2 regions of the Herminiimonas arsenitoxidans genome follow, and region 1 is predicted to be linked to the other one. Evidence: riboswitches for the same ligand, from Rfam matches in the RefSeq annotation. Region 1 holds a riboswitch; the other holds the start of a gene.
What was found. A riboswitch is a leader RNA that binds a small molecule or an ion and turns the genes downstream of it on or off. The one in region 1 is predicted to bind cobalamin.
Positions count from the first base shown of each region.

Region 1 (7,310 bases):
TTGGCGAGTTCGCCCAATTGATCAGCGACAAAACCACTGGCTTGCAGTGCAGCTTCGATCGCAATCGGTGTGACCGGCACTTGACCAGTACGCAGCGCATCGAACAGATTTTCAGTTAAATGACATGCCGATACCATCGCCGGCAAATTCATGAAGCCGGCACCACCCTTGATTGTGTGGAATGAACGGAAGACTGCGTTCAACGTATTGAGATCGCCCGGATTCCGCTCCAGTGTGAGCAGGTGCTCTTCTACATTCGTCGCCAGCTCCAACGCTTCAACGACGAAATCCTTGAGCATGTCATCCATTAGAACCCCAGATCGGCAAGAAGGCTATCGACATCATCCTGCACCATGGCGATGGTAGGTGCGGATGGACCGTTCATCAATTCAACTGGTTTGTGCTCGACGGCTGCCTTGACTTCAGGTGGTGCGTTGTCGCGCAGAAGCTGAGCCAGTTCGGTTTCAGCCTTGTGCGTGATGGTGACAATTTTCTTGATCAACTGACCGGTAATATCCTGGAAGTCCTGCGCCATCATGATTTCCAGCAGGCGAGCTTTTTCTGCTTCGGTTACTTCGACTACCTTGGCGTTGAACTGACGGGAATCGTTGGCCAGCGTTTTGAATTCATCGACGCTGAGTTTGCCTTCGAATAATTGTGTCCAGCGCGTATCCATATCCTTAGCGCTTTTGGACAAGGCATCTTGTTCCGGCATGCCGACATCGATGGCATTCAAGACCTTGTTGGCGGCTTGTTCGGTCAATGTGGCGACGTATTCGAGACGGCCTTGTGCATCGGTAATCTGTGATGCGACATCAGACAGTGAACGGTCGTAACCGAGCTCACGCAGCGAGTCATGCAACAAACGGACTATGCCACCCAGGCGTTCGTACATCGGCTTCTCAGTACCATCTTCTTCCAATGTTGGGGCTGGTGTTGCCGCTGCAACGTGTGCAGTGTTCTGTACTGCTTCGACTACAGGAGCTGGAGGAGCTGCCGCCGGCGCTACTGCCGCTACGGTTTCTGCACGTTGCGCGGAAATCTCTTCAAACAGTGCATCAAAATCATCTACGTCGCCGCTCATGTAATACCTTTCCCTGTCGTTTATCCATTTTGCACTGCTGCTTGTTGTCGCGTATGTGGCCTGATCGGCAAAACAAAACGCGCTGCACCTGATAAAGAATGGCGCTTTTTATGCAGCAGGCGATGGATTTTGGTACGCGCACTTTTGCACGTTGACCTAGGGCAATAATACCCAGATTTCAGAGGGGCGCATAGCAATTCAATGTAAGTTGGAGACGGTTGGCAACACTTGCAAAATTTTGTTAAATAGCCGTGTCCTTGTTGTAATTCTGTAATCGCCTTGTCATGGCCAACTGCCATCCTATTCACTTCTTGCTACTGTCGGTTTTAGAGATCTTGTGTACGCTGCTTGCGTTTGGCTTAAAAGCTGAGGTTTGACGCGGCTTACCCTCGCGCCTACACTGCAACAACTTTTTATTCGCCCAGCATTTTTTGGCATCGATAACGTGCACGTTTGTCCGTATCGAGGCCGTAAATTGTTGTCAAGGTATTACATTTATTCTAAGGATCGTGCGCTATACGCAGCACATCAAGCATGACTACTCTTTATTCAACACAGAATCCTGTTTTATCCGCTGCACTTGATGCTGCGATCAATAACAAAACCAAACCGCTGGGCAGCCTCGGCATGCTCGAAACACTGGCCAAGCAAATTGGTCTGATCCAGCAGACAACGCAGCCTAAGTTGATAGCTCCGGCGCTGCTCGTTTTTGCCGGTGATCACGGCATCGTGGCAGAAAACGTTTCTGCTTATCCGCAAAGCGTGACTTGGCAGATGGTGGAGAACTTCCTGGCTGGCGGCGCAGCGATCAATGTATTTGCGCGGCAGAATCATTGCGCACTGCACATCGTTGATGCTGGTGTGAATCATGACTTTGGCAAACGCGATGGTTTGCTTGATCGCAAGGTGGCGCACGGTACACGTAACTTTGCACAGGAACCGGCGATGAGCGTAGAGCAATGCGCGCAAGCCATGCAGTACGGCGCGGAGTTGGTTGCAGGATTGAAAGGCAATGTACTTGGTTTTGGCGAGATGGGCATCGGTAACACCACAGCCGCTGCAGCCATCATGCATGCGATGACCAAGTTACCCGCTGCGGAATGCGTGGGTGCAGGTACAGGCTTGGCGCAGGACGGTATCTTGCATAAGCAAAAAGTTGTGCAAGATGCTGTTGCGCATCATGCCGCGATTGTTGCGGGCGGTGCACCACTGGATATTCTGGCTACGTTTGGCGGGTTCGAGATTGCGATGATCGCTGGTGCGATGTTGGCTGCAGCGGAACGCCGTATGGTCTTGCTGATCGATGGTTTCATCATTACGAGTGCCTTGCTGGTTGCTGCGCGTTTGCAGCCGGCGATCCTCGATTATTGCGTGTTCGCACATTGTTCTGACGAGCACGGCCATAGACAAATGCTCGCGCATCTTGGCGGCCGCCCTATACTGCAAATGGGTTTGCGTCTGGGTGAAGGAACCGGCAGTGTGTTGGCATTGCCGCTGCTGCACGCATCGGTGAATTTCCTGTGTGAGATGGCAACCTTTGAATCGGCAGACGTTAGCAAGCAGACTGCGTAAACATATTATGGAATTAGAAATCATCCCTCAAACAAGTTTTGGCGCGCGTTGTATGCATCAACTGCGTCTGTTCTTTGTTGCCTTGCAGTTTTTTACGCGCATTCCTATTCCACGCTGGGTCGGCTTTGATGCGCAATGGTTGCAACATGCATCGCGCTACTTCCCGGCAGTGGGGCTTGTCGTGGCCTTGGTTACTATCATTGTGTATGCGATTGGCTCCTTGTTGTGGACGCAATCGATAGCAGTTCTGTTATCAACAATTGCCGGTATCTATCTGACGGGCGCTTTCCATGAAGATGGTTTTGCCGATACCTGCGATGGCTTGGGTGGTGGTACGACCGCAGAGCGTGCGCTGGAGATCATGAAGGATTCGCGCATAGGTGCGTATGGCGCGATTGGAATAGGTTTGATGCTGGCGTTGAAGTGGATGACTCTTTCCAGCTTGCCATCAACGGCAGTTGTATTGGTCTTGCTGGTTGCGCATCCGCTCTCGCGTCTGGCTGCGATCAGTCTGGTTTGGCGCATGGAATATGTAAAAGCCGACGGCAAAGCGAAACCAATTGCACAACAGATGTCTAACGGTGAGTTTGGCATTGCGGCGGGCATTACATTGTTGCCAATTTTGCTACTTTGTCTCACGGGTTTGCTGTCTGTACTGAGTGTTGCCACTGGCGTGCTGTTCGCTGCTCTGGCGTCGTTCTGGCTGGCACGCATGTTCCAACGTCGTATCGCAGGCTATACCGGCGATTGTCTGGGCGCTGTCCAGCAAGTTGCTGAAGTGGCGTTTTATCTTGGCGTATTGGCTGTGATTGCCTATTGAGGTCCAACATGCATCTTTATCTCGTCCGTCATCCACGGCCTATTGTTGCTGCCAATACTTGCTATGGCCGCACTGATTTGGCTGTGGCCGCGGAAGAGTTGGCATCGGCACATGCTTCCTTGCTGCCGATACTGCCGAAGAATGCAACCTTGTTTTCCAGTCCGCTGCGACGTTGTACGGAGTTGTCGGAAAGTCTGGCACAAACCTTGGGTTGCCCGACACCGACCTATGACGAGCGTCTGGCAGAAATGCATTTCGGTGATTGGGAAATGCGCGCCTGGGACGATATTCCACGTGCATCCATCGATGCATGGGCTAACGATATGGTCGATTATCAACCGGGTGGTGGCGAGAGCGTGATGCAAGTCGCGCATCGTGTACGTGCATTCCGCGATGAATTAAGCAGCCTGCAGATTGAACACGCCATCGTGATTTGCCATGCCGGCATCATCCGCTTGCTGGCAGCGTGCGAACACGGTTTATCCGTCCCAGAGATGGCGATGTATGCGGCGCAGAAGCCGCACAAGATTCGTTACGGTGAAGTGCTGGTCGTTGATTGCTAAGAGGCGGTTGTAAAATCAACTTGGCGTTGTTGTGCCTTCTTGTCGTACTACTCGTACTGCCTGCGTCGGCACGCCTAGCCACCTTGCTTTTACAACCGCCTCTGTATCTGGGCCGCGACGAGTGTGTTGCCTACGTATTCTGCTTGGCGATGAAGTGCAGAACTTGTCCCGCAGCCTGAGCCGATACCACATCACGACCCCACGGCTTGCGCTTGTTCGGCAAGATGCGTAGCCAGCCGAAGGCACGCGCCGCACGTTTTACTTCGCGCTGAACAGCGGCATCATCCTGCTGCACATATCCCAGAAAAACCTGCGCGATGTCTTGCGTTTTCATATTCAAGATATAAGCAGTCGAGTGCAGGTACAGCAGCCAATCGCGTGCCTGTGCAGCTGCTAGCGGCATGACCTTGCTTGGATCATCTTCAAAATCGATAAAGCTGATTTGACCTTCGTGCGCAATCATATTGCGCGCAAAACATTGGCTCGCAGTTTGGCCAAGACGATGCAAATCCAGAATCGCCTGCAATCCATTTTCCCAATGTTGTTGTCCTTGCTCAGGCTGTTGTCGCAGCAACTGATCGACCGAAGTCGCGCCGAGGAAAGAGAGAGCAAACCATTCCGGCGTGACGTGCAGCACTTCAGGCACAGAAACACCTGCAGCAGCAAGGGAGCGCAAGCGTGCAATTTCAATCGCCTGCGCCTCGCTACCACCCGGAGCGGGAACAGCACGCAGCATAGGCTGGCCGAGCAAGCGCGCCAGGGTATTCAGTACTGGATAACCCCAATGTTTGAGCGGTGCTTCCAGTTGCTTGACGATGATAGGTGCGCCATCAAGTTCAATCAATTGCGTGCGGTCAGACTTGAGCGCCAGTTGGGCTGAAATCGTGTGCAATTGGTCAGGAGTAAACATGCGATGAGTGGGATGAGCGGAGAAGGCTGGATTATAGATCAGCGCGCCCATCCGACGGCATTTGTCATGTTCCGCATTGTGGTTTGCAAAGAACAGAAAGCCCGGCGCAGTTGCCGCTAAGTGGCGCCAGCCGTACAATGGCGCAGTTTTGGTGCCCGCGGACATGTCCATGTCCGCAGTTAAACGGGAAACACGATGCTCCTACTGCAAACGTGTGCTGCCCCCGCAACGGTAAACAAGCGTCACTGGTTTTTAGTGACAGATCATCTCTCATACCACTGTGCTATTTGTACGGGAAGGTGAGATGGTTTGCTTGTCAGCCCGGATACCGGCCAGAACAGGTGAAAGCAATGCGAACGGGGAACGTCGCAGCGAGCAAATTGCAGGAAACTGCACAACGCTGTTCAGATCGTTCTCGTCCCATTCTTTTGTTGAACTCGACCCGCGGGGAGGTAGGTCGAGTGCTCCTTATCGAAAAGACAAAATGAAATCCGCATCATCAAATCACCGTACCGCTGCATGGAAACCGCTCGCACTGGTTTCTGCACTCGCTACTCTGACTTTCCCGGCTGTTGCGCAAGTGGAAAGCGGTCAACAATTGGCGCCGGTTACGGTCTCGGCATCACGCTTTCAAAGTACAGAAGCTCCTATTGGCGCGACGGTGATTACTGCCGAACAAATTCGCGAAGCTGGGATTGGCAATGTGAATCAAGCGATTCGCAAGATTGGTGGCGTGTATGGTCGTCAAGATTTGAATGGCGCATCAGACTTCGTACTTGACTTGCGTGGGTTTGGTGGCGCTAGTGAAAACAATATGGTGGTGATGGTTGACGGCATTCGCATATCCGAAAATGAACAGGCTTCAACATTGATGTCCTCGATTCCTATCGAGTCAGTTGAGCGTATTGAAATTGTACGTGGTGGCAGTAGCGTTTTGTATGGTCAAGGTGCAACCGGCGGTACGATTCAGATTATTACTAAGCGAGGAGTTAAAGGTACACACGGCTCGCTTTTTGCAGAAGTCGGTAATCGTAATAGCAAAGAAGTGCGGGCATCTTTGTCCAAAGGTTGGGATGGTTTCTCAATCAATGCAAATGTAGGTGCTTTGCAAACCGATAACTACCGTGATCGCAATGCGCTGAAACAAGAAAACTTTAGTGGTGGCATGCAATGGGCATCAGATCAAGGGCGCATAGGTATGCGTATTGATGCATCCCATCAGAAATTTGATTTGCCAGGTGGCATAACGTGGGAACAATTTCTACAAAATCCGAGACAGGCGAAGGATTTATCTAATTTTGGTTCTATAGATTCAACTCTCTATACCTTATTTGGTGAACGTCGTTTTGGTAATTGGGAGCTTGCAGCAGACCTTTCTTATCGTGAACGACAAGGTGACTATTTTTCCCCAACTTATCAAAGTACGTATGATGGTCGCTCCTCACAATTCTCTCCTCGTGCCCGTCATATTCTTAAAACTGGGAACCTCGTTAACGAATTTGTAATTGGTCTGGATATTGGAAAATCTGGAAGAAATACAATTGATACCTTTAGCGGATCTGCTAAAGCATCTCAAGATGCTCAAGCGTTATATGTGCGTGATGAGATTCGATTCGGAAAGTCTCGTATCGCAGCCGGCGTTCGCCATGAAATATTTAATCAGAGTTCACGTGGTGCGAATATCTATGATCGAAAAATTTCATTAAACGCTTGGGATTTGCAGGGTAGTTATGATCTGTCAGCAGTAGCGAGTTTTTTTGCAAAAGTTGGTCGCAGCTACCGTATTGCAAATGTGGACGATAATTCTGGAACATCAACTGGTTTGCCATTGAATCCGCAAACTTCCAATGATTTGGAGGTCGGTGCAACGCTAGGAAACGAAGCGAAAAAGCTGACTGCTAAGTTGTTTCAACATAAGTTAAAAAATGAAATTTATTATGATCTACTTAGTCCACCATGTTTCGGCACGTTTTGTGGTGCAAACATAAATCTTGATCCAACCAAACATGAGGGAATTGAGATAGAGGCCAATGCTCGCCTTACTCAAGAATTTACTGTTTCTGGAATTCTACGGCATGTAAAAGCTAAATTTACTGAAGGCCCTTATGCAGGAAAAGAGATGACGCTGATACCTAAAAATACAGCAACTCTGCGTTTGAATTGGTTACCTGGTAATGGGCAAAGCGCAAATGTTGGTGTTCAATGGATTGATTCGCAACGTTACGCAGGTGATTCCAATAATGCTTGCAGCACGAAAATCCCTTCGTTTGCAACACTTGATGCGCGCTACTCGATACGAGTGGGGACATGGGAATTCGCCGTTACAGGTACAAATTTAGCTGACAAAAATTATTTCTCTCA
Region 1 is NZ_LT671418.1:1,388,860-1,396,169, reverse strand. It holds gene BQ6873_RS06560 (chemotaxis protein CheA) at 1-308, opposite strand, end outside; gene BQ6873_RS06555 (protein phosphatase CheZ) at 308-1,084, opposite strand; gene cobT (nicotinate-nucleotide--dimethylbenzimidazole phosphoribosyltransferase) at 1,619-2,656, shown strand; gene BQ6873_RS06545 (adenosylcobinamide-GDP ribazoletransferase) at 2,709-3,476, shown strand; gene BQ6873_RS06540 (histidine phosphatase family protein) at 3,485-4,039, shown strand; gene BQ6873_RS06535 (lipopolysaccharide kinase InaA family protein) at 4,170-5,114, opposite strand; cobalamin riboswitch at 5,082-5,300, shown strand; gene BQ6873_RS06530 (TonB-dependent receptor) at 5,434-7,310, shown strand, end outside.

Region 2 (7,310 bases), 510 kb from region 1:
ATGGTCGAATAAAGAGCCTTCCATTTGTCGCGCAAGGCTGCTATACTCTTCGACTCACTACCCAACATTGGTTTACATTTAAATGACCACTATCCGCCTTAAAGAAAACGAGCCGTTCGAAGTCGCTATGCGTCGCTTCAAGCGCACCATTGAAAAAACTGGTTTGCTGACCGATTTGCGTGCGCGCGAGTTTTACGAGAAGCCAACTGCTGAACGCAAGCGCAAGCTCGCTGCAGCTGTGAAACGCCATTACAAGCGTATCCGCAGCCAGCAATTGCCTAAAAAGCTGTACTAATTTCTTGAGAGCTGCGCGCGCTATGTGCGTGCGGTTTGAGGAATTAGTTGCAAACCCGCTCCGGTGTTGGTCCGCAGCGGGTTTTGGCGTTTTTAATGATCGCTTGATTAATCAGATATCGGAGTGCGTATGAGCCTGAAAGAACAGATCACAGAAGATATGAAAGCGGCGATGCGCGCGAAAGAAGCGGGCAAGTTGGGCACGATTCGCCTGATTACTGCTTCCATCAAGCAAAAAGAAGTCGACGAACGCATCGAGCTGAACGATACCCAGGTACTCGCCATCATTGAAAAAATGATCAAGCAGCGCAAGGATTCGATTTCGCAATTCCAGGCTGGCGGTCGTCAGGATCTGGTTGATATCGAAGAAGCTGAGCTGGCTGTTCTGGTTACTTATATGCCTAGCGCATTGTCCGATGCAGAAGTGCAGGGCGAAGTTGCTGCTGCCGTCACTGCATCCGGTGCCGCCGGTCCGCAAGATATGGGCAAGGTCATGGCAATTTTGAAAGCGAAACTCGCTGGCCGCGCCGACATGACAGCCGTGTCCGGTTTGGTAAAAGCCGCGCTGACCAAAGCCTGATCGTCTTCAGCATACCGCTGCCGACGTGATACCACAGTCGTTTATCCAGGATCTCCTCAACCGCGTCGATATTGTCGACGTGGTGGGTAAGTACGTGCAGCTGAAAAAAGGCGGCGCGAACTTCATGGGACTGTGTCCCTTCCATAACGAAAAATCTCCCAGTTTTACCGTCAGTCCGACTAAGCAGTTTTATCACTGCTTTGGCTGCGGTGCGCATGGCACGGCGATCGGTTTTCTGATCGAGTATTCGGGGATGGGTTTCGTTGAGGCGGTGAAGGATTTGGCGCAAAACGTGGGCATGGTTGTGCCAGAGGCGGAAGACCGTTTGCCGCCGGCGCAGCGTGCCGAGCATCAGGCAAAAAGTCTTGCGCTGTCAGAGGCGATGACGCGTGCCTGTGATTTTTATCGCCAGCAATTGCGCCATGCTGAACGGGCAAAAAATTATTTGATCGGCCGTGGTTTGACTGGCGAAATCGCAGCACGCTATGGCATGGGTTATGCGCCTGACGGCTGGGATGGTTTGCGCGCTGTTTTCCCTGATTATGAATTGGACGCGTTGGTCGAGTCTGGACTGGTGATCGACAAGGCGGAAGAGGAAGGCGCGAATCGCAAGCGCTATGACCGATTCCGCGATCGCATCATGTTCCCTATCCGTAATTCCAAAGGCCAAGTGATTGGTTTTGGCGGTCGTGTCATGGATAACGGCGAGCCCAAATACTTGAATTCGCCTGAAACGCCCTTATTTCAAAAGGGTAGCGAGCTGTATGGCTTGTTTGAAGCACGTCAGGCAATCCGCGAAGCTGGTTACGCCTTGGTAACAGAAGGTTATATGGATGTAGTCGCGCTGGCACAGCTCGGCTTCCCGCAGGTGGTAGCAACGCTGGGTACCGCGTGCACACCGATACATGTACAAAAATTACTACGTCAGACTGATCAAGTTATTTTCAGTTTCGATGGCGACAAAGCGGGACGTCGTGCCGCACGTCGCGCGCTGGAAGCCAGTTTGCCGCACGCCAGTGACAACAAAGTCATCAAGTTTTTGTTCCTGCCTAGCGAGCATGATCCGGACAGTTTTATCCGTGAGCTAGGCACCGACGCATTCGAAAAACAGGTGCAGGATGCCATGCCGCTGTCGCAATTTTTGCTGAAAGAAGCAGTTGGCGATAATGATCTCGGCACGCCGGAAGGCAGGGCGCGCGCGCAGTTCGATGCCAAGCCTTTGCTGCAGGCATTGCCACCTTCATCATTGCGTTTGCAAATCGTGCGCAGTCTGGCGCAAGTAACGGAAAGTACGCCGGCAGAAATCGAGGCCCTGTTCGAATTGGTGCAACCGATTTCCCGTGTACGCGCTGCACCACCGCGCAGCAAGCGGACGGCGCCGCTTGGCTTGGAACGCCAGATCATGCGCTTGCTGGTAGCGCATCCGATATTGGCGGCCGAGCTGGATCAATCTGCATTGGATATGACCGCGCATTTTGCGCCAGACCATGCGGAAATGCTGGAGCAATTGGTCACGATGAGTCGTGACATGGGCGCACAGGCTAATTTTGCGATTCTGGCAGAGTTATTGCGTTCTACCGGTTCGGATTTTGATCCCTTGATCGCCGAGATTGCGGCTGAGCCAGAGTCGGATGTAGCGGTTGCGCGCGTGGAGTTGGCTGGCGCGATTCGTCAGACCAAAATGAAGGTCTTGAAGGATGAGCTTGAGCAACTTGTGCTGGCAGGTTTAAATGGCGAGCAAGCGCAGGCGCGCTATCGTGATTTGACCTTGCAGCAAGAGCAATTGCGCCGTCAGGCGCAGGCAGAAATCATGCAAAGAGGCTAATTTTGCTCTTGTGTAGAGGAGGAATGCTCCCCTATATGTTATAATTAAAGGCTTTCGATTCAAGGTCTTAGAGTTATAGGTAATAAAGTAATCGAAAAGAAAATCAATAAACTTGCGCGGGCGTAAGCCAGAGTTGAATGCGCAAATCGGCTCGTCGAGCGCAAGCTTAACCGCGCTTCAAGAGCATAACCTTGGTAGTTGATCCAATGGCGAATGCAATGAAGAAACCCGCGAACAAACAAACTCTTGCCGCAAGTAAGGCCAAATCGGCCGCGGTAAAGTCGACAAAACCTGTTGAGAAGAAAGTAGCTGCCAAGTCAGTTGGTCAGGCAAAAGCCGTGGCCTCGAAGACAAAGGCAATAACATCGTCAAGCAAAGCCGTGACGAAGAGCGCTGCAGTTGTAGCGAAAACTCCAGCGGCCAAACTTTCACCCAAAGTTGCTGCAAAGCCGGTATCAGTGCAATCGAAAGCCCCTGTGACAAATAAGAAATCTGAAGTGAAGTCTGCTAGCAAATCAGCAAAAATCGAACCAAAAGTCGAGTCGCGTCCTGGCGTTAACGTCATGATCACTGCGACCGTCAGTCAGACTACTGACGCTGCTACTTTGGCCGCAATCGATACGTCAGGTTACATCCTGCCATCGATCAAGGTGCCTGGCCGTCGTGGTCGCAAACCAAAAGAATTCCAGCCTGAGAACGATGAAGTCGCGGCATTGAACGCAGTCGAACGTGCAGAACTGAAAGCCGTCGACAAAGCGAAAGCGAAAGATCGCAAGGCCAAAGAAAAAGCATTGTTGAAAGATGCGTTCTCGTCCGATACAGAAGCCAGCGAAGAAGAACTCGAAGCGCGTCGTCAAAAACTGAAGACGCTGATCAAGTTCGGTAAAGAACGCGGCTTCCTCACGTACGCAGAAATCAACGATCACCTGCCAGAAAACATCATCGATCCAGAAGCGATCGAAGGCATCATCGGTACCTTCAATGACATGGGTATCGCGGTCTACGAGCAAGCGCCGGATGCAGAAACATTGTTGTTGTCCGATAACGTTGCTACCGTTGCCAGCGATGATGAAGCTGAAGCTGCTGCTGAAGCTGCGCTGTCGACCGTCGATTCCGATTTCGGCCGTACTACCGATCCTGTCCGCATGTACATGCGCGAAATGGGTTCCGTCGAACTGTTGACGCGCGAAGGCGAAATCGGCATCGCAAAACGTATTGAAGATGGCTTGCGTGACATGATCCAGGCGATCTCCGCATGCCCGACCACGATTGCAGAAATCATCGCAGCATCGGAACGCATTGCCAAAGACGAAGCCAAGGTCGACGAGATCGTTGACGGCTTGGTCGACATGAATGCATCCGAGCCTGTGATTGCTCCTCCTGCTCCTGCCGCTTCTGATGAAGAAGAAGAGGAAGAGGAAGAGGAAGAAGAAGAGGAAGAAGAGGAAGAAACGACAGCTGCTTCTGGCGCTGCTGGTTTCTCGAGCGAACAACTGGAACAGTTGAAGCGCGACTCTCTCGCCAAATTCGCTACTATCGCTACGCAATTCGACAAGATGCGCAAAGCCTTCGAGAAGGAAGGCTACAACTCCAAGCCTTACGTCAAGGCGCAGGAAATCATCTCGAACGAATTGTTGAGCATTCGCTTCACCGCAAAAGTTGTTGAGAAATTGTGCGACACCTTGCGCGGTCAAGTTGACGAAGTACGTCACATCGAAAAACAAATTCTCGATGTTGCTGTCAACAAGTGCGGTATGCCACGCGGCCACTTCATCAAAGTTTTCCCGGGCAATGAAACCAATCTGGACTGGGTTGATGGCGAAGTAAACGGCAAGCATGCATACAGCGTCGTGTTGGCACGTAACGTACCAACCGTCAAAGAATTGCAGCAAAAATTGATCGACTTGCAAGCGCGCGTCGTATTGCCGTTGCCAGATCTGCGCGCCATTAACAAGAAGATGGCTGCCGGTGAAATGAAGGCACGCAAAGCGAAACGCGAAATGACCGAGGCTAACTTGCGTCTGGTTATTTCGATCGCGAAAAAATACACCAACCGTGGTTTGCAATTCCTGGATCTGATCCAGGAAGGCAATATCGGTTTGATGAAGGCAGTCGACAAGTTTGAATATCGTCGCGGCTTTAAATTCTCGACATACGCAACTTGGTGGATCCGTCAGGCTATCACGCGTTCGATCGCCGATCAGGCGCGCACCATCCGTATTCCTGTGCACATGATCGAAACGATCAACAAGATGAATCGCATCTCGCGTCAAATCTTGCAGGAAACCGGCGCTGAGCCAGATCCAGCGACTTTGGCGATCAAGATGGAAATGCCGGAAGACAAAATTCGCAAGATCATGAAGATCGCGAAAGAACCGATTTCGATGGAAACACCGATCGGCGACGACGACGATTCACATCTGGGCGATTTCATCGAAGACAACAATACATTGGCACCAGCCGATGCAGCGTTGCACGCTTCGATGCGCGGCGTAGTCAAGGATGTATTGGATTCGTTGACGCCACGCGAAGCGAAAGTCTTGCGTATGCGTTTCGGTATCGAAATGTCTACCGACCACACTCTGGAAGAGGTTGGTAAACAGTTCGACGTGACACGCGAGCGTATTCGTCAAATAGAAGCAAAGGCATTACGCAAATTGCGTCATCCATCACGTTCGGATAAACTGAAGAGCTTCCTAGAAGGTAATTAAATTCTAAACAGGTTACTGGGCCTCTAGCTCATGCTTGGTTAGAGCAGCGGACTCATAATCCGTTGGTGCCGTGTTCGACTCACGGGAGGCCCACCACAAATAAGAAGGGGTTACGATTATTCGTAACCCCTTTTTTTCATTTTGAGCGCGATTTTTTGCGCTCTTGCTTCGGCGTGTCGTTAAAACTCTGGGCTTAAGCTGTTATCAACTTGCGACAAACCTCAGTATTTCTGGGGTTTTCGGCACAAAAATTTGCTACATCACCAATAGCAACATACAATTCGCGGGTTTTGGTGCCAGCGGATAAGTTCTTGTCCGCAGTTAAACGGGAAACACAATATCGTTCTGATCGTCGTTTGCAATTGCAAAGGCGAGTGATGCAATGTGTGCTGCCCCCGCAACGGTAAGCAAGCGCAAAAAACATGATAGGCATCATGTCTTTTTGCAGACCGCTTCAATACCACTGTGCTGAGTTTGGCATGGGAAGGTGAAGTGGTCATGCTTGTTAGCCCGGATACCGGCCAAATCAGGTGGAAGTGTGCGAACGGGATGGGTTCGCGAACATGTTTTGTCGTTGATACGCGCTTAACAGCGTCATGACGTACTGCGCATTTTTCGTTTCTATTCTTCGAATACTTCTTTAGATTTCGACTTGCGGGGAAGCAAGCCGAGAGCCTTTTGACGGATTCCAACTATCATGCAATCTCCCTATCGCCTTGCAGCAATGGCGAAGCGCGCGCGTAACAACACAGTCGCGCTGCATCACTCCCTTTCCACGCATTACTCTATTTCTGCTTACGTACGTATCACCACTTTGGGTGTGTGCATGGGCAGCCTGCCGGCATTTGCACAAACTGATGTTGAACTGCCAGCAGTGACTGTTAATAGCGTTAGTGACAGCACTTTGAAACTGGATGTGCCCAATGCTACGGCGTCGCGCCTGGGACTGGCTCCGCGTGATATTCCGGCCAGCGTCAGTAGTCTGGATGCCGCTGCCATCAGCGAACGCAATCTGACGCGTGCGCAAGATGTAGCGATACGCATGCCGGGTGTGACGCAATCGCCATCGCCAGGTAATGGCGGCACTAGTTTGTCAGCACGCGGTTTTTCCGGGCATAACTCGGTTGCACAACTGGTGGATGGCACGCGTTTGGTGGTGGCATCAGGCACAGTGACTTATCCATTCTCTACCTGGCCGCTGGAATCGGTCGACGTCCTGCGTGGTCCGGCATCGGTGCTGTACGGCGATGGCGCCATCGGTGCTGCAGTCAACTATGTCACCAAGAAACCTGTCTTTGACCGCACCGAGCGGGAGGCTATGGTAGGTGTTGGTTCTTATGGTTCATACCAGCTTGGTGTCGGGCTGCGCGGACCGATCAACGATGTCGTGGCTTACTCGCTCTACATCGATACAGATAAAAGCGACGGCTATCGTCGCGACATGGCGTATGACCGACAAAATATCTCGGCCGCTGTCACTGTGCGACCTAACAAGGATTTGAAGGTTACTTTCTTGCTGGATGCCGGTCACAACGATGACGCGACATATTATGGTACGCCGCTGATTAATGGCCGGCTCGATGACCGCCTGCGTCGCACCAGTTTCAATGTCAATGATGCCGTCGTCAATTACAACGATAAAGTATGGCGCGCCAAAGTTGATTACCAACTCGCAGATAACATTTCATTGCGCAATGAAACCTATTATCTGACCAGCAAGCGCCACTGGAAAAATACCGAGTCGTATGCCATCAACCCGAATGGCAGCCTTACCCGTAGCAGCTATCTGGAAATCCTGCACGATCAGGAACAGACCGGTAATCGTTTTGATGTGACAGTAGACGGTCATATCGCAGACCTCAAAAACCGCTTTGTTGCTGGTTTCGATTGGTACCGTACA
Region 2 is NZ_LT671418.1:1,900,873-1,908,182, reverse strand. It holds gene rpsU (30S ribosomal protein S21) at 83-295, shown strand; gene BQ6873_RS08970 (GatB/YqeY domain-containing protein) at 425-874, shown strand; gene dnaG (DNA primase) at 900-2,699, shown strand; gene BQ6873_RS18255 (hypothetical protein) at 3,025-3,264, opposite strand; gene rpoD (RNA polymerase sigma factor RpoD) at 3,176-5,410, shown strand; tRNA gene BQ6873_RS08955 (tRNA-Ile) at 5,428-5,506, shown strand; cobalamin riboswitch at 5,685-5,950, shown strand; gene BQ6873_RS08950 (TonB-dependent receptor) at 6,108-7,310, shown strand, end outside.
Region 2: another riboswitch for cobalamin. It lies ahead of BQ6873_RS08950 (TonB-dependent receptor); the one in region 1 lies ahead of BQ6873_RS06530 (TonB-dependent receptor).